DNA from 3 places in the Allorhizobium sp. DMC15 genome. Region 3 is predicted to be linked to each of the others. Evidence: riboswitches for the same ligand, from Rfam matches in the RefSeq annotation. Region 3 holds a riboswitch; each other region holds the start of a gene.

Region 1 (6,688 bases), on a different contig from region 3:
GACCGAGGGCCGAGGCGACCTGACGCGCCAGTTCCGTTTTGCCTGTGCCCGGCTCCCCCTTGACCAGAAGTGGTCGCTCAAGTCGGATTGCAGCATTTACAGCGATCATCAGATCCTTGTCCGCTATGTAGTCCGCGGTGCCGGTAAATTGCATCGGTCGGTTTTCCTTTGTATTCGCCTTTCAATTCGTCCCTAGAGGCTAGCGACGCGAGCGCTGCGGAGCAAGTTGAAGCCGTGCAACGCCGTTGCCGCCGTCGGATCAGGTTGCGTGACCCCGCCAACGCTTTCGCCTTTCCCTTTTCGGCCAAGATGCGATATGGGCAGGCACATGAAAAATGCGTGCTTCACCATCCTTCTCGGCGGTCATCTGACCGTCACGGATCGCCTTAAAGCGTTGACCGAAGGCAGCCGTGCGATTGCTGCCGACAGCGGGATGCGGCATGCATCCGCATTGGGGATCGTTCCGGAACTTTGGGCAGGTGACTTCGACAGCAGTGAGGCAAGCCTCATTTCGGCATGGCCTGGCGTCGAGCGTCGGACGTATCCTGCGGCCAAGGCCGCAACAGACGGCGAAATTGCGGTTGCCGAGGCCATTTCCCGCGGTGCCACGCGGTTGATCTTTGCCGGGGCCCTCGGCGGAGAGCGGTCCGACCACGCCCTGCAGCACTATCTGAATGCGCTCGGCCTGGTGGAAGACGGTTTCGAGGTGGTGCTGACCTCGGGTGATGAGGAGGCCTACCCGTTTGCCGATGAGAGCCAGCTCGAGCTGGAATTGCCCAAGGGAGCTCTGTTTTCGGTTCTGGGCTTCACCGCGCTCGAAGGGCTGACCATTCGCAACGCACGCTATCCGCTCACCGATTTCTCTCTGGCTTTCGGGTCGTCCCGCACCATTTCCAATGTCGCCGAAGGTCCCGTTTCGGTGTCGCTCACCCGTGGCCGCGCGGTTCTGCTGGCGCGCCCCTACGATCTTTCTGGAGCCTGAAGCCTTGGCGCCTCCCATACTTAAACTCGACGATATCTTCCTCTCCTTCGGCGGAACGCCGCTCTTGAATGGCGCCGGACTGCAGGTGGAACCTGGTGACAGGATCTGTCTGGTCGGCCGCAACGGATCGGGCAAATCGACGTTGATGAAGATCGCGGCCGGTCTGGTCGAGCCGCAATCGGGGGAGGTCTTTCGTCACCCGGCCTCGACGATCCGCTACCTTGAACAGGCACCAGACTTTGCCGGCTATGCAACCGTGCAGGCCTATGCCGAGGCAGGACTTGGACCGGGAGACGATCCTTATCGTGTGACCTATCTCTTGGAGCATCTGGGTTTGACGGGCCAGGAAGACCCGACACGGCTTTCTGGCGGCGAAGCGCGGCGGGCGGCACTTGCCCGCGTACTGGCGCCTGAACCCGATATCCTCATGCTTGACGAGCCGACGAACCATCTCGACCTGCCGACCATCGAATGGCTTGAAGGTGAACTGCAGAAGACCCGCAGCGCGCTCGTTCTCATTTCCCACGACAGGCGCTTCCTGGAAAAGATCTCGACCGCCACCGTCTGGCTTGATCGCGGTCTGTCCCGGCGACTCGCCCGGGGCTTTGGCCATTTCGAAGAATGGCGCGACAAGGTGCTGGAAGAAGAAGAAATAGAGCAGCACAAGCTTGGCCGTCAGATTGAACGCGAAGAGCACTGGCTGCGCTACGGGGTTACCGCCCGGCGCAAGCGCAACATGCGGCGGCTGGGAAATCTGCAGGCCCTGCGCGCGGATTACCGTGGGCACAAGGGACCACAGGGCACAATTCAGGCTGCGGTCAGCGAAGGCCGGGAAAGCGGCAAGCTGGTCGTCGAGGCGGAAAAGATCACCAAGGCCTATGGCGATCGAACCATCGTTGCGCCTTTTTCGATCCGCGTGCATCGTGGAGACTGCATCGGTTTGATCGGACCGAACGGGGCTGGCAAGACGACGCTTCTGAAGATGCTCACGGGTCAGTTGCAGCCTGATGAGGGCGTGATCAAGCTCGGCACCAATCTTGAGATTGCGGTGCTCGACCAGAAGCGTGAAGACCTTAACCCCGATGATTCGCTTGCCCATTATCTGACCGACGGGCGTGGCGAGAACCTGTTGGTCAACGGGGAGCAGAAGCACGTCACCGGCTATATGAAGGACTTTCTGTTTCAGCCCGAACAGGCTCGCACGCCGATCCGCAACCTGTCCGGTGGGGAGCGCGCCCGGTTGATGCTGGCGCGGATCATGGCCAAGCCTTCGAACCTGCTGATCCTCGATGAGCCAACGAATGATCTCGATATCGAGACCCTCGACCTATTGCAGGAAATTGTCGCGGGATACTCGGGTACAGTCATTCTGGTGAGCCATGACCGCGATTTTCTCGACCGCACGGTGACCTCGACCATCGCTCCGGCCAATCCGGACGCGCCGGATGGTCGCTGGATCGAATATGCGGGGGGCTATTCGGATATGCTTGCGCAGCGCAAGGGTGTCGAAGACGAGCGCAAACGAGCGGAGAAAGCCGAAAAAGCAAAGACCCAGGAGAGTGCAGGCGCCAAACCGGCCGATAGCGGCTCAAAGAACAAGGGCAAGCTCTCTTTCAAGCAGAAATTTGCCCTGGAGAACCTGCCGAAGGATATGGAAAAGGCAGAGAAGGAGATCGCCGCGCGCGAGGCTAAGATGGCCGACCCCAACCTCTTTGCCAAGGATCCCGCAACCTTCAACAGGCTTGCTGCCGAGATGGAGAAGCTCCGCGCCGATATTACGCGCTGGGAAGAGGAATGGCTGGAACTCGAAATGCTGCGCGAGGAACTTGAAGGTTAAGCAGGCTTCTCTGGCGCGTTATTCATCACGCGCTCAAGATGCACCAGCCTTGCCCCGGTGGCCTGCGCGAAAGCGGCGGAACGACCGATGTAAAGCAGGGTGGTGTCGGTCATTTCGCCCAGCAGAGCTGCCAAACGAGCCTCGGTCTCCGGTTCCAAGCCTTCCAGCACATCGAAGAATACGACCCAGCGGGGCTTGCGCAGGAGAATGTTGGCAAATGCGAGGGCCATCTGCTCATCCTTGTCGAGAAGCCTTTCCCAGCGCGCGCGCTCCTCAAGTCGCGTGCCGAGATGCCGCAAGCCCACCCTTTCCAGGGCGGATCTCAAGTCCTCGTCTGTAAACTTTGCGGAGGGCACCGGATAAGCGAGAAGGCTGCGCAGCTTGCCTTCGGGCAAGTAGGCAATCTGTGGGACAAAGAGGATTTCGGCACCGGCCGGAAGCAGAATTCGTCCCTTGCCGAAAGGCCACAAGCCCGCAAGGGCATTGAAAAAGAGCTTGCGATTGACGCCCTGGTCACCGTTGACCATCACATGTTCGCCTGGCGCGATCTCCATGTCGCGTTCCGCGAGGCGAAATGCGCTGCCGTTATTGTCTGCTGACGCGGCCACGCCAATTTCGAGGGCTTTCAGGCGCAACACCCCGTCCTCGGACATCGAGATCTCTATATTGCCGGAATTTGTGTCCGTTTGGTCCATGGTATCGAGGGCAGCGCGAAACACGGTGACCCTCAGCAGTGCGGCTCGCCAGTCGGCGATCTGGCCGAAGTTGTCGACATACCAGCGGAGCGCGGAATACACCTGAGTGAAAGCCGCTGCCGCCATCATCAGGCCGCCGAAGGTAATCGTCCCCGCAAAGTAGGCGGGTGAGGCAATCAGGATTGGGACGATAATCGCCAGCCAACCGAAACCTGCCGTGACCCAAGTGAGATTGGTCAGCGCGAGCGCCAGATTGCGGATGGAGCCCAAGACGCTGTCCAGCGTTTGATGGATGTGCCGCTTTTCGGTGTCCTCTCCCCGCGCAACGGCGATCGCTTCAAGATTCTCATTGGCGCGCATCAGCGAAAAACGCAGGTCCGCCTCGCGCGCATATCGCTCGGCGTTCAGGGTCGACAGCCGTCTGCCGACAAGACGGCTGAGGAGGGAAGCGGCAAGGGCATACAGGATCGCGCCCCAGACCATGTAGCCTGGGATTCGGAAGCTCCAGTCTCCGAGCTTGAAGACGAAGTCGCTCGACAGACCCCAAAGCACCCCTATGAAGCTCACCAGAAGGATCGTCGCGTTGAACAGGCCGATCGACAAAGAAGTCGTCATTTCTGCCAGCTTGCGTGCGTCTTCATGCAGTCGTTGGTCCGGGTTGACCCCGAGCGGGCTCGTCATTGACAGACGAAACGCCCGGCGTCCTGCCAGCCACTGGTCGATTACGTCGCGGGTCAAGCCCTCGCGCATGTGCAGTGCCGTCATCTGGTTCAGCCAGGCCTGAACGACGTTCAGGACGAGAAGTGCGCCGGCAATCACAGCGAAATTTCGCAGTTCCTGGAGAAATGCCGGCAAATTGCGCTGTTCCAACGCGTTGTAGAAGGGCGCGTTCCAGTGGTTGAGCAGAACGGTCCCGTAGGCAGTGGCGAGGATGACCACGACCAATGCGAGCGCGAAGGCAAGGATACGGTTGCGGATGGCTGAATGCCAGAAGCTGTGAAGCGCGATGGCCATCTGCTTGCGGAAACTCGCTTCAACTGAGGCGATGGCCTGCTCAGCAGAGGCCGGCTTTCCGCTCATGTCACTCGTCATGCCTCTTCTTGCCCCGGAATATTCAGCACAGTCTGATTGTCTGCGTACCATGGCTGCATTGCGTTTCAATTACCAATCGAGCGCGCCTGGCCCAGCCATCTTGCACTCGCAGGAGCGGCGCGCTATCTCCTTGTTTGCTCTAACGGGGTGCCTTCCGATCTGACTTTACCGGAATGCTGAGAGGCGTCAGCCAACCCGCGGAACCTGATCCGGCTAACACCGGCGGAGGGATTAGACGCGTCGATCGCAAACGCCCTATCCCGATATCAATGATTTTTTGGAGGAGGGCGTCATGCCGTCATATCTCGCTACCTGTTTCCGCTCCGGCCTCGCGGCTGCCATGTTGACTGTCGGCTTCACCTTGCCTGTCCGGGCGGACGACAAGGTCCTCACCGTCTATACCTACGAAAGCTTCATTTCCGAATGGGGCCCCGGACCGAAGGTCAAGGAAGCTTTCGAGAAGACTTGCGACTGCAGCGTGAACTTTGTCGGTGTCGCGGATGGGGTGGCTCTTCTGACGCGGCTTAAGCTCGAAGGCGAGGGGTCGAAGGCCGACGTCGTTCTTGGCCTCGATACGAATCTCGTTGATGAAGCCAAACAGACCGGTTTGTTCGAAAATGCAGGGATCGACGCATCGAAGGTCAGTGTTCCCGGAGGCTTCCGTGACGACGTCTTCGTCCCCTATGACTACGGCCACTTTGCCGTGATCTACGATACCCAGACCATCAAGACGCCACCCAAGAGCCTCAAGGATCTGGTCGAGGGTGACCCGAGCCAGAAGATTGTCATTCAGGATCCTCGCACGTCCACGCCCGGGCTTGGCCTGTTGCTCTGGGTGAAGTCGGTCTATGGCGACAAGTCGGCAGAGGCCTGGACAAAGCTGAAGGGTCGCATTCTCACCGTGACCCCCGGCTGGTCGGAAGCCTATGGCCTGTTCACCAAGGGCGAGGCGCCGATGGTGTTGTCTTATACGACGTCTCCGGCCTATCACATGGTTGCAGAAAACACTGACCGCTATCAGGCGGCCGACTTCTCCGAAGGGCATTACATTCAGATCGAGGTTGCCGGCATCCTGAAGAATGCGCCGGAGAAGGATCTCGCGCGACAGTTCCTGGCCTTCATGCTTGAGCCTGGTTTCCAGGACACGATCCCAACGAACAACTGGATGATGCCGGTTGCAGCCACTTCCGAGCCGCTCCCCTCTGCCTTCGAAACGCTCGTCCAGCCGAAGACGACCTTCCTCATGACTCCGGCCGAAGTTGCGGCCAACCGTCAGGCCTGGATCGACGAATGGCTGAAAGCCATGACACTCGACTGAACCGCTGATGCTGCGTCCGCTGCACCAGTCCCGCCGACAGAGGCTGCCTGCGCTCGCGGGCGGCCTTCTCGTCCTCGGCCTTACTTCAGCCTTTGTCGGCGTGGCTCTCATTTTCCTGCTTTCGGGCCGGGCAGGTGGCTTGTGGCAAGCTTTTTCCGACCCGGTGGTCCAAGCCGTGCTCGGGTTCACGTTGTGGCAAGCTCTGCTTTCCACATTGATCGCCGTCGGTCTCGCGGTCCCCGTTGCCAGTGCGCTGGCGCGCCAACCGTCTTTTCCCGGCCGGCAATGGCTGATCCGGCTCATGGCAGTGCCCATGGGTTTGCCGGTCCTGATCGGCGCGCTTGGCCTGATCGGCATCTTCGGCCGCAACGGCTTGGTCAATGATGCGCTTGCAGCGCTCGGGTTCTCGCAACCGATTTCAATCTATGGGTTGTCCGGTATCTTGATTGCCCACGTGTTCTTCAATTTGCCGCTTGCGACCCGGCTGATGCTCTCGGCCCTGGAACGCGTGCCTGCGGAATACTGGCGAACGACGGCCAGTCTTGGTCTTTCGCCTCTCTCCAGCTTCCGCTTTGTGGAATGGCCGGTGCTTGCGCGTGTCATCCCGGGTGCTGCCGGGCTGATCTTTATGCTCTGTGTCACCAGCTTCACGCTCGTCCTCATCTTCGGTGGTGGGCCGGCTGCGACCACGATCGAGGTGGCGATATATCATGCACTCCGTTTCGATTTCGATCCGGCGCGGGCGGTGTCGCTGGCCTTCGTCC
Region 2 (6,688 bases), on a different contig from region 3:
AACCCTGTTCTTGTTGAGGCCGCCGTCAGGCGGTCTTTTCGGTGACACCGCCATGTTCGGCGGCAATGGCTTCATGATGCCGGATGACTTCCTTGATGATGAAGTTCAGGAACTTCTCGGCGAAATCCGGGTCCAGATTGGCATCCTGGGCCAGACGGCGCAGGCGGGTGATCTGGTATTCCTCGCGCGCCGGATCGGCGGGCGGCAATTCGTGTGTGGCCTTCAGCACGCCGACGGCCTTGGTGCAGCGGAAGCGTTCCGCCAGCATGTGGACCAGCGCCGCGTCGATGTTGTCGATCGACTGGCGATAGCCGGAAAGCTGCTCCTTGACGGACGGATCAATCATCGGCGCCCTCTCACTTCTTCTTCGGCAAACCGGGAAGGCCCGGGAAACCACCACCACCGAGGCCGGGAAGCTTGGGGGGCCCGAGACCCGGCAGGCCACCAGCGCCCAGACCGGGCAAACCGCCCGGCTTGATGCCAGCGGCTTCGGCCTGCTTGGCGAGCGCTTCGAGCTGCTTCGGGTCCATCTTCGACAGATCCGGCATGCCCATGCCGCCACCCATGCCGCCGAGGCCCATTTTCGAGGCAAGGCCGCCCATCATCTGCTTCATCATGCCGCCTTTGCCCTTGCCGCCCATGGCCTTCATCATGTCGGCCATCTGGCGATGCATCTTCAGAAGCTTGTTGATGTCGGACGCATCCGTGCCGGAGCCGGCCGCGATGCGCTTCTTGCGGGAATGCTTGAGCAGGTCGGGATTGGCGCGCTCGGCCTTGGTCATCGAGGAGATGATGGCGAGCTGGCGCTTGAAGATGCGGTCGTCGAGGCCGGCAGCGGCCATCTTGTCCTTCATGCCGGACATGCCCGGCATCATGCCCATGATCCCGCCCATGCCGCCCATGGCCTGCATCTGCTTGATCTGCTCGGCGAGGTCGTTGAGGTCGAACTTGCCCTTGGCCATCTTCTCGGCCATGGCGCGGGCTTTTTCCGCATCGATGTTCTCGGCGGCCTTTTCGACCAGCGAAACGATATCGCCCATGCCGAGGATACGGTCGGCGATACGGCGCGGGTGGAACTCGTCGAGTTCCGTCATCTTTTCGCCGACACCGATCAGCTTGATCGGCTTGCCGGTGACGGCACGCATCGAGAGCGCTGCACCGCCACGGCCGTCGCCGTCCATGCGGGTCAAAACGAGGCCGGTGATTCCGACGCGTTCGTCGAAATTGCGCGCGAGATTGACCGCGTCCTGGCCGGTCAGCGAGTCGGCGACGAGCAGGATTTCATGCGGCTTGGCGCGAGACTTGATCTCGGCCATCTCGATCATCAGAGGCTCGTCGATATGCGTGCGGCCGGCGGTGTCGAGGATCACCACGTCATGGCCGCCGAGCTTGGCCGCCTGCACAGCACGCGATGCAATATCGGTGGGCGATTGGCCGGCGATGATCGGCAGGGTATCGATGCCGGTCTGCACGCCGAGCTGGCGAAGCTGTTCCTGGGCAGCCGGTCGACGCGTGTCGAGCGAGGCCATCAGGACCTTCTTCTTCTCGCGATCGGTCAGGCGCTTGGCGATCTTGCCGGTGGTGGTCGTCTTACCCGATCCCTGCAGACCGACCATCATGATGACGACGGGGGCTGCGGCATTGAGGTCGATGGAAACCCCTTCCGTGCCAAGCATCTCCACCAGCTCGTCATGGACGATCTTGACGACCATCTGCCCGGGCTTGATCGACTTCAGAACCGCCGCACCGACGGCCTTTTCGCGGACCTTGTCGGTGAAGGCGCGGACCACTTCCAGCGCCACGTCGGCTTCCAGAAGGGCACGACGGACCTCGCGCAGAGCGGCCGAGACATCCGCCTCGGACAGTGCGCCACGGCCGGTCAGTCCATTCAGAATGGATCCAAGACGGTCCTGGAGGTTCTCAAACATCGGCTCTTCCTTGCATGGTTCGGGGAAACCCAAACCTCGGTCTTCTCTACGCGGAAAACAAGACGCAAAGCCAAAAAGCACCCGAGGGCGCAACGCGCTGTCGGGTGTTGACCTCCGGGATCTCTTTATACCTTCTCGGGTCCCGGTCGGCGGCTCGGAGTTCTCGTCTCTTCGCAGATTGCGGCGGATAAACAGGAAAACGCCCGGGAAGTCAAGCGAAGTCCCGATTTTCGGGGATTCCGCCACAGCCGGCGATCTGCCAGGAGCCTATTGCCGTAGAATTGACGAAACCACATATGGGTGAGCCATGAACAGACGCAGCTTTCTCAAATGGTCGGGCTTCGGCCTTGTTGCCGCAACGCTGGGAGGTCTCGGCATGCGCGAAGCGCAGGCGGGCAACCGCTATTATACCGGGCCCCTGTCGGATCATTTCGACGGCAAGGTGTTCTTCAACCCGGGCGGCGAAGAGCCTCGCGGCTTTACCGATCTCCTACGCTGGCAGTTCGAAGGCGGCAAGATCGCCTGGCCCAAGGCGGTGACAGCTGCGGATTTCGTCACGACCAAGCCTGAGCCGCGTGTCGAAGGAAGCCGGCTTGTCGTCACCATGGTCGGTCATGCGACCCTGCTCATCCAGACGGCAGGGCTGAACATCCTGACCGACCCGGTCTGGTCGGAACGCGCAAGCCCGGTCTCCTTTGCCGGGCCGAAGCGCAACAATCCGCCGGGTGTCGATTTCGATGATCTGCCGAAGATCGACATCGTCATCGTGACGCACAACCACTACGACCATCTCGACATCGCCACGCTGAAACGCCTTGTCGAACGGGACAAGCCACGGATCGTGACCCCGCTCGGCAATGACACCATCATCCGCGACGACGTACCTGAGATCGTGGCTAATGTGATGGACTGGGGTGATCGCCTAGAAGTCAACAACGGTGTCGTCATCCATTGCGAGCCCTGCCATCACTGGTCGGCGCGCGGCATGGGCGACCGGCGCATGGCGCTCTGGGCCGCCTTTGTCATCGAAACTCCAGGCGGGAAGATCTACCATATCGGTGACACCGGCTATGCCGAGGGCAAGCATTACCGCGAAATCAGGGCGAAACATGGTGACATCCGGGTCGCCATCATGCCGATCGGCGCCTATGAGCCGCGCTGGTTCATGAAGGCGCAGCATCAGAACCCGGAAGAAGCGATCGCAGGGTTCCGCTTGAGCGGTGCAGCCTTCGGCATCGGCCACCATTTCGGCACCTTCCAGCTGACCAATGAAGGCATCGACGATCCGCCGAAGGCGCTTGTGACGGCCATGTCTGCGGCCGGTATCGGCAATGAGCGTTTCAAGGGCCTGCGACCCGGCCAGCAGTTCGAGGTGCCTCTCACAAACGCTTGAGGGGCAAGACCCAAGAGACACGAGCCGCGTTGACACGGCTCTCCCTTTTGACCACACTTCACGCATTCACCAGGGGTGTCCCGACAAGGGGCTGAGATATCGCTACGCCGAACAGGCAGCGCGGTGACCCGTTGAACCTGATCCAGTTCATACTGGCGTAGGGACGGTGCGAGCGCTGCAAAACGACGATTCGAAACCCGAATCCCGTGGCGTCTTTCCATCATTCCGGCTGACATGACTGGGTCTCCAACCTGAACACTTGGAGCTCCATGATGAACATTGCCCCTAACTTCCCAAAGCCCGACGTCACCACCGGGCCGCTTCCCGCTTCGACCAAGATCTTCCTGGCAGGCGGCATGCACCCGGACATCCGCGTGCCCCTGCGCCAGATCGCGCTGCATCCGACCTCCGGCGAACCGCCTGTGAATGTCTATGACGCTTCGGGTGCCTATACCGACCCACAGGCGACCATCGCCATCGATCAGGGACTTGCCCGGCACCGGACAGCCTGGGTTAGGGCACGCGGCGATGTCGAGGCCTATGACGGCCGTGCCGTGAAGCCCGAGGACAACGGCTTCGTCTCTGCCGAGAAAATGACGCCTGTGTTTCCCGTGAATCATCGCCCGCTGCGCGCAACGGGCGGCAAGGCGGTGACGCAGCTTGCCTATGCCCGCGCCGGAATCATCACGCCGGAAATGGAATATGTAGCGATCCGCGAAAACCTCGGCCGCAAAGCCGCGAAGGAAGCGCTCGTCCGTGACGGCGAAAGCTTTGGCGCCGCAATCCCGGATCACGTCACGCCGGAATTCGTCCGCCAGGAGATCGCCTCCGGCCGGGCGATCATCCCGGCCAACATCAACCACCCGGAACTGGAGCCGATGATCATCGGCCGGAATTTCCTGGTGAAGATCAACGCCAATATCGGCAACTCGGCTGTCACCTCTTCCATGGCCGAGGAAGTCGAGAAGATGGTCTGGGCGATCCGCTGGGGCGCCGACACGGTCATGGATCTCTCGACCGGCCGCAACATTCACAACATCCGCGACTGGATCATCCGCAATTCGCCCGTGCCGATCGGCACCGTTCCGCTTTACCAGGCGCTGGAAAAGGTCGGCGGTATCGCCGAGGACCTGACCTGGGAGGTCTATCGCGACACGCTGATCGAGCAGGCCGAGCAGGGCGTCGACTACTTCACCATCCATGCCGGCGTCCGGCTGCATTACATCCCGCTCACAGTCAACCGCGTCACCGGCATCGTTTCGCGCGGCGGTTCGATCATGGCCAAGTGGTGCCTGCATCATCACAAGGAGAGCTTCCTCTACGAGCATTTCGAAGAGATCTGCGACATCTGCCGCGCCTACGACGTCTCCTTCTCGCTGGGCGATGGACTGCGCCCCGGCTCGATTGCCGATGCCAATGATGCCGCCCAGTTTGCCGAACTGGAGACGCTGGGTGAGCTGACGCAGATCGCTTGGGGCAAGGATTGCCAGGTGATGATCGAGGGACCCGGCCATGTTCCCATGCACAAGATCAAGGAGAACATGGACAAGCAGCTGAAGACCTGCGGCGAGGCCCCCTTCTATACGCTGGGGCCGCTGACGACGGATATTGCACCCGGCTACGACCACATCACCTCCGGCATTGGTGCCGCGATGATCGGCTGGTTCGGCACGGCCATGCTCTGCTATGTCACGCCGAAGGAGCATCTGGGACTGCCCGACCGCGACGACGTAAAAACCGGTGTCATCACCTACAAGATCGCGGCCCATGCTGCCGATCTCGCCAAGGGGCACCCGGCGGCGCAGCTGCGCGACGATGCACTCAGCCGTGCCCGTTTCGAGTTCCGCTGGGAAGACCAGTTCAACCTGTCGCTCGACCCGGAGACGGCGCGCTCGATGCATGACGAGACCCTGCCGAAGGAGGCGCACAAGGTCGCGCATTTCTGCTCGATGTGCGGGCCGAAATTCTGCTCGATGCGCATCTCGCATGACATCCGAGCAGAGGCCCAGAAGGAGGGGCTGACCGCCATGGCGGAGAAATACCGGGCCGGCGGCGATCTCTACATGACGGCGGACGAGGTCGCGGCGCTCGAAACGGGAGAGCGGCCATGACCGTTCTCGTGAAGGGCGCCGGTGTCGCGGGGCTCGCGACGGCGCTGGAACTGGCACGTAGAGGTATCCCTGTCGAGGTGGTGGAGCGCCGGGCCGATATCGGGCTTGGCGCCTCCCATCGGGCGGGCGGCATGCTCGCCCCCTATTGCGAGCGGGAGGCGGCGGAAGAGATCGTGCTGACATCAGGCCTTTCCGCTGTTGACTGGTGGAACGAGGCCGTGCCAGGTCTCGTCCAACGCCGAGGCACGCTCGTGCTGGCCAATCCCCGCGATCTCGCCGACCTCAAACGCTTTGCGACCCGCACGCGCGGCCATCGCTGGCTGGGCGAGGACGAGATCGTAGAGCTCGAGCCGGATCTCGCTGAGCGCTTCAGCAACGGCCTCTTCTTTTCAGAGGAGGCTCATCTCGATCCCAGCAAGGCTCTCCGGGGTCTGTATCAGGCGGCGCGGCAGCTCGGTGTCTCCTTCCGCTTCGGGGAGGAGGCCGGTGATGCGGCAGACTATGCGAGCGTCGTGGATTGCCGGGGACCACAGGCGATCGGAGAGATCGACGGATTGCGCGGCGTACGCGGGGAGATGCTCTATCTGGAGACGGGTGACGTCACGCTCTCGCGTCCCGTGCGCCTCCTGCATCCCCGCCACCCCCTCTACATCGTGCCGCGCGGCAACGGGCTGTTCATGCTGGGCGCGACCATGATCGAGGCTGAGGATGACGGGCCGATCACGGCGCGTTCGATGATGGAGTTGCTCAACACCGCCTATGCGCTGCACCCGGCCTTTGCCGAGGCGCGCATCGTGGAAACCGGCACCGGCATCCGCCCGGCCTTCCCGGACAATGTGCCCCGCCTCATCGAAACCTCCGAAGGCCTGGCGGTCGCCGGCATGCACCGCCACGGCTTTCTGCTAGCCCCGGCACTGGCACGAGAGGCGGCGGACAGGCTCACGACCACACACGCATCTGAGAGAAGGAGGAGCGCATGAAGCTCACCGTCAACGGAGAAGCCCTGGAGCTTGATGCAGGCAGTCTCGCCGATCTGCTCTTGAAGCTAGACTACGAGGGCGACTGGCTGGCAACCGCCGTCAATGGCGACCTGGTCCATCGCCAGGAACGGTCGTCGCATGCGTTGAAGGAGGGCGACCGGATCGAGATCCTTTCGCCCATGCAGGGAGGTTGAGATGACACTCGAACTCTACGGCAAGACCGTCTCCTCACGCCTCCTGCTCGGCACCGCGCGCTACCCCTCGCCGGCGATCCTG
Region 3 (6,688 bases):
CAAAAATCAGCCATCGGCGACAGCATGGCGGGCATGGATATCGCCGACGGCTGCATCCCTCTGATCATCAGCGCACAAGAGCCTTCGAAAGGCTCGGCATCTCCCCTCCATCCGAGGCGATCTGTCGGGAAGAACACGTCCACGCGATCTGGCAAAACGCCCATGCCGTTACGAATTTCGCACAGTGATGGTATCCGCCGCGCGGCGATGTCGAGCAGTTGCAGGGTGTCGCCAATTACCTTCCAGGCAATGACGGCCTCGAGCGCGGGCAAAAAACTAAGTCGGATTTCCGGATCGAAGAGCGCATTGAGCACGAACATTTCGGACTGGCGGGCAACGGCAAGGAATGAGGAGACGGGTTGCCGGTCCGCGAGAATAGACAAGGTCAGCGCGAGATCGTCGGGCTTCGCCAAATCGAGATCCCGCGCATCGGCCTCGCCGGACGTGCTGGCGGGCAAATGTCCGCAAAACTTGAACTGCGGCACGACGTCAAAACCGAAGGGCCGATAGAGGCCAGGCTTGTCGGTCAAAAGAAGACCGGCTTCGAACTTCTGTGCGTCGGCCCAGGCAAAGGCGCGGTGCATGAGGTCGCGGTAGAGACCTTGTGCGCGAAACTCCGGGCGAACGGCACCAGATTGAAAGCCTGCGGCCCTCACCACGCGCCCTTCGATCATGACCGGCAGGGAAAACGCCGAGAAATTGGCGACACAACGACCGGCCTCGTCGAAATAGCCGAACGGCATCGACGAGGGATCGGGTCCACCGAGACCGTTGAGCAGACGGATGTCGATGCCGAAAACATCGTGCAGCAGATCGGCCAGCGCCTCAAATGCGGCAGGATCGCCAAAATAGTCCTGCCGCAGTGTCAGCCGTTCGATCATCCCGGAGCACTCACACCCCCGTAGACCCGAACCCGCCGGCGCCACGCGCCGTGTCGGATGTCTCGCTCACCTCGGCCACGCGCGCCTGCGTCACCGGCGCAATCACCATCTGGGCGATCCGCATGCCGCGCTCGATCACGAATTCTTCGTCGCCGAGATTGATCAAGAGCACCTTCACTTCGCCGCGATAATCGCTGTCGATCGTGCCGGGGGTGTTGAGGCAGGTGATCCCGTTCTTGAAAGCAAGGCCGGAGCGCGGCCGGATCTGCGCCTCGAAGCCGTGGGGGATCTCGAAGATGAAGCCGGTCGGGATCAAAGCGCGCTTTCCCGGCGCCAACGTCGTCGGCTCATCCTCGGCAACGGCCGCCCTCAGATCCATGCCCGCAGCACCTCTCGTTTCGTAAGCCGGCAGATCGATCCCCTCGCCATGGGAGAGACGCTTCAGATTGAGCATGGGACCAAGGACATCGGAGCGAACGGCGGACATGGGCGAGGTTCCTTTGTTTCTCGCGCTCAATTGCATATTGGCTGTCGAAACGCTAGATAACCGCCGACCAAAAGGAATTCCTGAGACATGGCTGAAACGCTCGCAGAGGCGGTCTCCCGCCGCCGCACCTTTGCTATTATCGCCCACCCGGACGCCGGCAAGACGACGCTCACCGAAAAGCTGCTGCTGTTCGGCGGTGCGATCCAGCTCGCCGGTGAAGTAAAGGCCAAGAAGGATCGCATCCAGACCCGGTCGGACTGGATGAAGATCGAGCGCGAGCGCGGCATTTCGGTCGTCACCTCGGTGATGACCTTCGAATATGAAGGCAATGTCTTCAACATTCTCGACACGCCCGGTCACGAAGACTTCGCCGACGACACCTACCGCACACTCACGGCCGTGGATGCCGCCGTCATGGTCATCGACGCCGCCAAGGGTATCGAGCCGCGCACGCTGAAGCTGTTCGAAGTCTGCCGCATGCGCGACATCCCGATCATCACCTTCGTCAACAAGATGGACCGCGAAAGCCGGGATATCTTCGAGATCCTGGATGAGGTCGAAGAGAAGCTCGCGCTCGACACGGCCCCGATCACCTGGCCGGTCGGCCGCTCAAAGAGCTTCTGTGGCTCCTACAATCTGGCCAACAGCACCTTCCGGGGCAATGACACCCAGGCCGAGCCGACCAAGGTCAACGGCCCGCAGAGTGTTGCCGATCACCTGCCGGAAAATGAGCGTGCGGCTTTCGTCGATGAACTGGAGCTCGCCGTCGAGGCCTGCCGTCCCTTCGACCAGAAGGCTTTCCTGGAAGGCCACATGACGCCCGTATTCTTCGGCTCGGCTTTGCGGAATTTTGGCGTGCGCGATCTGATCAATGCGCTGGGTGCCTATGCGCCCCCGCCGCGCGACCAGGTGGCCGATGTCAGAACCGTGCATGCCTCGGAAGAAAAGATGACGGCCTTCGTCTTCAAGATCCAGGCGAACATGGACCCGAACCACCGCGACCGCATCGCTTTTGCCCGCATCTGCTCGGGCAAGCTGGAGCGCGGCATGAAGGCCAAGCTCGCCCGCACCGGCAAGCTGATGGGGCTGACGGCACCGCAATTCTTCTTCGCCTCGCAGCGCCAGCTGGCCGACACCGCCTTTGCCGGTGACGTGGTGGGCATCCCCAACCATGGCACGCTGCGCATCGGCGATACGCTGACCGAAGGCGAAAACCTCGTTTTCCAGGGCGTGCCGAACTTCTCGCCGGAAATCCTGCGCCGCGTGCGGCTGGAGGATGCGATGAAGGCGAAGAAGCTGAAGGAAGCTTTGCAGCAGATGGCGGAAGAAGGCGTCGTCCAGCTCTTCTCGCCGGAAGATGGCTCGCCGGCCATCGTCGGCGTCGTCGGTGCGCTGCAGCTCGACGTGTTGAAGGAACGCCTGTCGGCCGAATACACGCTGCCGGTCTCCTTCGAAATGTCGCGTTTCTCCGTCTGCCGCTGGATCTCGGCCGACAACAAGGATGATCTGGAAAAGTTCATGACCCAGCGACGCGGCGATATCTGCCGCGATCTGGACGGCGATCCCGTCTTCATGGCGCAGGACCAGTTCTCGCTGCGCTACGAGGCGGAGCGTTATCCGGCGATCAAAATGGTCGCGATCAAGGAATATCACGTCGCCAAGGCGGCGTGATCGCCTCACATGTCCGGCATGCGCTCCATGGGGCGCATGCCGCTCTGCGCTCGTGAGACCAGCCTCGCAGCGGCCTTAGCAGTAACGCAGCCGGATCAATCCTTCACCATCGACATCCACCGTCACGCCCTCATAGCCGTGCAGGCTCGGGTGGCGTGTTTCCAGCGGATGTGTATGGGTGGCCGTGATCACCATGACATCGGCGCCGGCCCCTTCGCCGGCCAGCACGCCCGCCATCACATCCTCGAACACCAGGCAATGGGTCGGATCGACGCCCAGTCGCTCTGCGCCCAGCCTGTAGCCGGCCGGATCCGGCTTGCCGATTTTGACGTCTTCCGCCGTGACGATCTTCAGCGGCTGCGGCAGCCCGGCGGCCGCGATCCGGGCGCGGGCAAGCGCCGAGGGCGCCGAGGTGACGATCGCCCAGCGCTCGGCCGGAAGCGCGTTCAGAAACTCGATCGCCCCGGCGATCGGCACGATCCCTTCGACATCCTCGATCTCGCCGCGCTCGATTTCCAGCGCTTCGGCGACGACGTCCACGCCCGGAAGGTTCAGCCCCCGGATCGTATCGATGCCGCGCTTGCCATGCATGGTCGGCAGGAAAGCCTCGACATCGAGCCCCATTTTCGCCGCCCAGCGGCCCCAGACCCGCTCGGCGGCGGCGATCGAGTTGAGCAGCGTTCCGTCCATGTCGAACAGGAAGCCGTGATAGGAGCGGGCGGGAAGAGGCGAGGGGGAAATGGTCAAGAGCGTACACCTGATGCTGGGGGAACGGGAGGCAGGTAACCAATTTGGCGACAAGCGGCAAATGAATTGATCAAAGACAAGTCGCGCCGGTGACAGGCAGACCGGTCTGAGATAGACAGGACGCAGACAGGGGCGTCCGGCGAAAGCCGGGCTGAGAAGCACCCTTTGAACCTGAACCAGATCATGCTGGCGGAGGGAGTCGTTCGGTCTATCCGGCAGTTGGCTGCCCGAGTCCGCCGCCGCTCCACCGTCGAAGGGAGCGCGCCGATGACCAATCCGATCCGCAACGTCCTGTCCATCGCCGGCTCCGATCCCTCCGGTGGTGCCGGCATCCAGGCCGATCTCAAAACCTTTGCCGCCCGGGGCTGTTATGGCATGGCCGTGATCACCGCGCTCACCGCCCAGAACACGCAAGGCGTCTCGGCGGTACGTCCCCTCGATCCGGATTTCGTTGCAGAACAGATCCGCATGGTCTTTGCCGATATCCGCGTCGATGCGGTGAAGATCGGCATGATCGCCAATGCCGGCATTGCGCGGGCCGTTGCAGAAGCCCTGAGCCCTCATCGCGGCATTCCCGTCGTGCTCGATCCGGTGATGATCGCCAAGGGTGGCGCCGCATTGCTCGATCCCGCGGCCGTTACAGTCCTCAAAGAAAGTCTGCTGCCACTCGCAACACTTGTAACCCCCAATCTGCCCGAGGCCGCAGCCCTGCTCGGAGATCCGGAAGCCTCCGACCGCCGCATCATGGAATCCCAGGCCGTGCGGCTGACGGCGCTTGGGGCGAAAGGCGTGCTGGTCAAGGGCGGGCATCTCGCCGGTCACGAAAGTCCCGATGTTCTGGTGGCGGAGGGGCAGGTGACCTGGTTCGAGGCATCCCGCATTGCCACGCCCAACACCCATGGCACCGGTTGCTCGCTGTCCAGCGCGCTCGCGGCGGAACTTGCCAAGGGGCTCGAACCGCAGGACGCGGTGCGTGCCGCAAAGGCATGGCTTAAAGAGGCTGTGCGCACCTCGGGTAGTTTGTCTGTCGGATCGGGCCATGGCCCGGTGCACCATTTCCACGCCCTGTGGTCGGTCGATTCGAGGAACTGAAAATTTTCAGCTGTCGGCGTGGCACTCGAGGTCGCGGATATCGAAGACGAAGGGCAGGGCGGAGCTCAGCCATGACTGGTGGTGAGGCTTGAGCTCCCGTCGCTGGTCAATGGTGCCGAGCCGGATACCGATGGCCCCGTCGGCGCTTTCGCGCCAGAGCGGCGAACCGCAGTTGCCGCAGAAGAACTGGTCGCTCGGCTTTCCGCTCTCACCGAATTTGCGGTAGCGCCGTGGTTCCCCGCAGACGAGGCCAAGACTGCCGGGGAGGGCTGCAGCCGTCACGCGATAGGCAGACCCGGTCAGGCGTTGGCAATCGGTACAATGACAGATCCCGATCCGCAGCGGATCGATCTCCGCGTCGTAGCGAACTTCGCCGCACTGGCATGATCCCGTCACCCGCATGGCATCCTCCGGGCAAAGAAAAGCCCGGCGCTGGAGGACGCCGGGCGAGATGAACTTGACTGCGGGAGGTTAATGATCGGCCTTGATGAAAGTTCCGTTCTGCAGCTCTTTCATCGCCTGCATCAGTTCTTCGCGGCTGTTCATGACGATCGGGCCATGCCAGGCGACCGGCTCCTTGATCGGCTTGCCGGTGACGAGAAGGAAGCGGATGCCCTTCTCGCCGGCCTGAACGGTGATCTCGTCACCGGTGTCGAAGACGACGAGCGTGCGATTGCCGGAGAGGTCGCGGATGTTGAGCTCCTCGCCCATATACTCCTTCTCCACCTTCACGCCGAAGGGTTTCGACGCATCGCGGAACGAGCCGGAGCCGGCGAAGATATAGGCAAAAGCTGAGCGGTAGGTATCGACGGGGAAGGTTTTGCGCTTGCCCGGCGGCACCGAGATGTCGAGATAGACGGGCTCTGCGGCAATGCCGTCGACAGGGCCGCTCTTGCCCCAGAAGTCACCACAGATGACCCGCACGGATGTGCCGTCGTCATCCACGACAACAGGAATGTCGGCCGACTTGATGTCCTGGTAGCGCGGCTTGGTCATCTTCAGCGAGGATGGCAGGTTCGCCCAGAGCTGGAAGCCATGCATGCGTCCGGCAAAATCGCCCTTCGGCATCTCCTGGTGCATGATGCCGCTACCGGCCGTCATCCATTGCAGGTCGCCGGCGCCCAGCATGCCCTGATTGCCCAGGCTGTCGCCATGTTCGACGGTGCCGGCCAGCACATAGGTGATCGTCTCGATGCCGCGATGCGGATGCCAGGGAAAGCCGCGGATGTAATCGCCCGGATCGTCGTTGCGGAAATCGTCCATCATCAGGAAGGGGTCGGTCATCGACGGATCGCCGAAGCCGAACACGCGGTGCAGCTTCACGCCGGCACCTTCCATGGTCGGAGTGGCGCGGCTCTCATGCTTGACGGGACGAATGGACATCGGGACTGGCTCCTCGGGCCGAAATGCGTTGATTGAGGCGCAATATAGCCGCTCTTCCCCGTGGCTGCAGCAGGGCCGGACGGAACGCAGTGTTCACATTTGCTCGTGCTGCACTGCAGAAAACAATTGCTGCCGCCGACAAATTTCTGTCATGAAAGTGGAGATGTTTGCGAATCGTTAGTTTATCAGGCGAACACTGGCGTCGGGCAGCCTTCGTGTCGGCGCCTTCCGGAGTTGTGAAACGCATGTGTCGTTGGGCAGCCTATCGCGGAGAAGCGATCTTCCTTGAGGAACTCGTCACCTCGCCTGCCCACTCGCTCATCGAACAGTCCCATTGTGCGACTCGCGCCAAGACCGCGACCAATGCCGACGGTTTCGGCATTGCCTGGTATGGGGACCGGCCGGAACCGGGTCGTTTCCGCGACGT

The links. A riboswitch is a leader RNA that binds a small molecule or an ion and turns the genes downstream of it on or off. The one in region 3 is predicted to bind thiamine pyrophosphate.
Region 1: another riboswitch for thiamine pyrophosphate. It lies ahead of thiB (thiamine ABC transporter substrate binding subunit); the one in region 3 lies ahead of thiD (bifunctional hydroxymethylpyrimidine kinase/phosphomethylpyrimidine kinase).
Region 2: another riboswitch for thiamine pyrophosphate. It lies ahead of thiC (phosphomethylpyrimidine synthase ThiC); the one in region 3 lies ahead of thiD (bifunctional hydroxymethylpyrimidine kinase/phosphomethylpyrimidine kinase).

Annotation. Positions count from the first base shown of each region.
Region 1 covers NZ_JBQUZB010000004.1:140,798-147,485, forward strand. Annotated here, with positions in the region: gene ACT53S_RS18320 (AAA family ATPase) at 1-154, opposite strand, end outside; gene ACT53S_RS18325 (thiamine diphosphokinase) at 329-982, shown strand; gene ACT53S_RS18330 (ABC-F family ATP-binding cassette domain-containing protein) at 987-2,819, shown strand; gene ACT53S_RS18335 (ABC transporter ATP-binding protein/permease) at 2,816-4,606, opposite strand; TPP riboswitch at 4,740-4,854, shown strand; gene thiB (thiamine ABC transporter substrate binding subunit) at 4,947-5,924, shown strand; gene ACT53S_RS18345 (thiamine/thiamine pyrophosphate ABC transporter permease ThiP) at 5,932-6,688, shown strand, end outside.
Region 2 covers NZ_JBQUZB010000004.1:198,321-205,008, forward strand. Annotated here, with positions in the region: gene ACT53S_RS18610 (chorismate mutase) at 26-346, opposite strand; gene ffh (signal recognition particle protein) at 357-1,928, opposite strand; gene ACT53S_RS18620 (MBL fold metallo-hydrolase) at 2,236-3,321, shown strand; TPP riboswitch at 3,383-3,503, shown strand; gene thiC (phosphomethylpyrimidine synthase ThiC) at 3,594-5,432, shown strand; gene thiO (glycine oxidase ThiO) at 5,429-6,412, shown strand; gene thiS (sulfur carrier protein ThiS) at 6,409-6,606, shown strand; gene ACT53S_RS18640 (thiazole synthase) at 6,608-6,688, shown strand, end outside.
Region 3 covers NZ_JBQUZB010000001.1:280,497-287,184, forward strand. Annotated here, with positions in the region: gene ACT53S_RS01405 (GNAT family N-acetyltransferase) at 1-881, opposite strand, end outside; gene dut (dUTP diphosphatase) at 892-1,368, opposite strand; gene ACT53S_RS01415 (peptide chain release factor 3) at 1,456-3,039, shown strand; gene ACT53S_RS01420 (HAD-IA family hydrolase) at 3,115-3,786, opposite strand; TPP riboswitch at 3,905-4,001, shown strand; gene thiD (bifunctional hydroxymethylpyrimidine kinase/phosphomethylpyrimidine kinase) at 4,054-4,878, shown strand; gene ACT53S_RS01430 (GFA family protein) at 4,885-5,280, opposite strand; gene ACT53S_RS01435 (pirin family protein) at 5,350-6,261, opposite strand; gene ACT53S_RS01440 (class II glutamine amidotransferase) at 6,507-6,688, shown strand, end outside.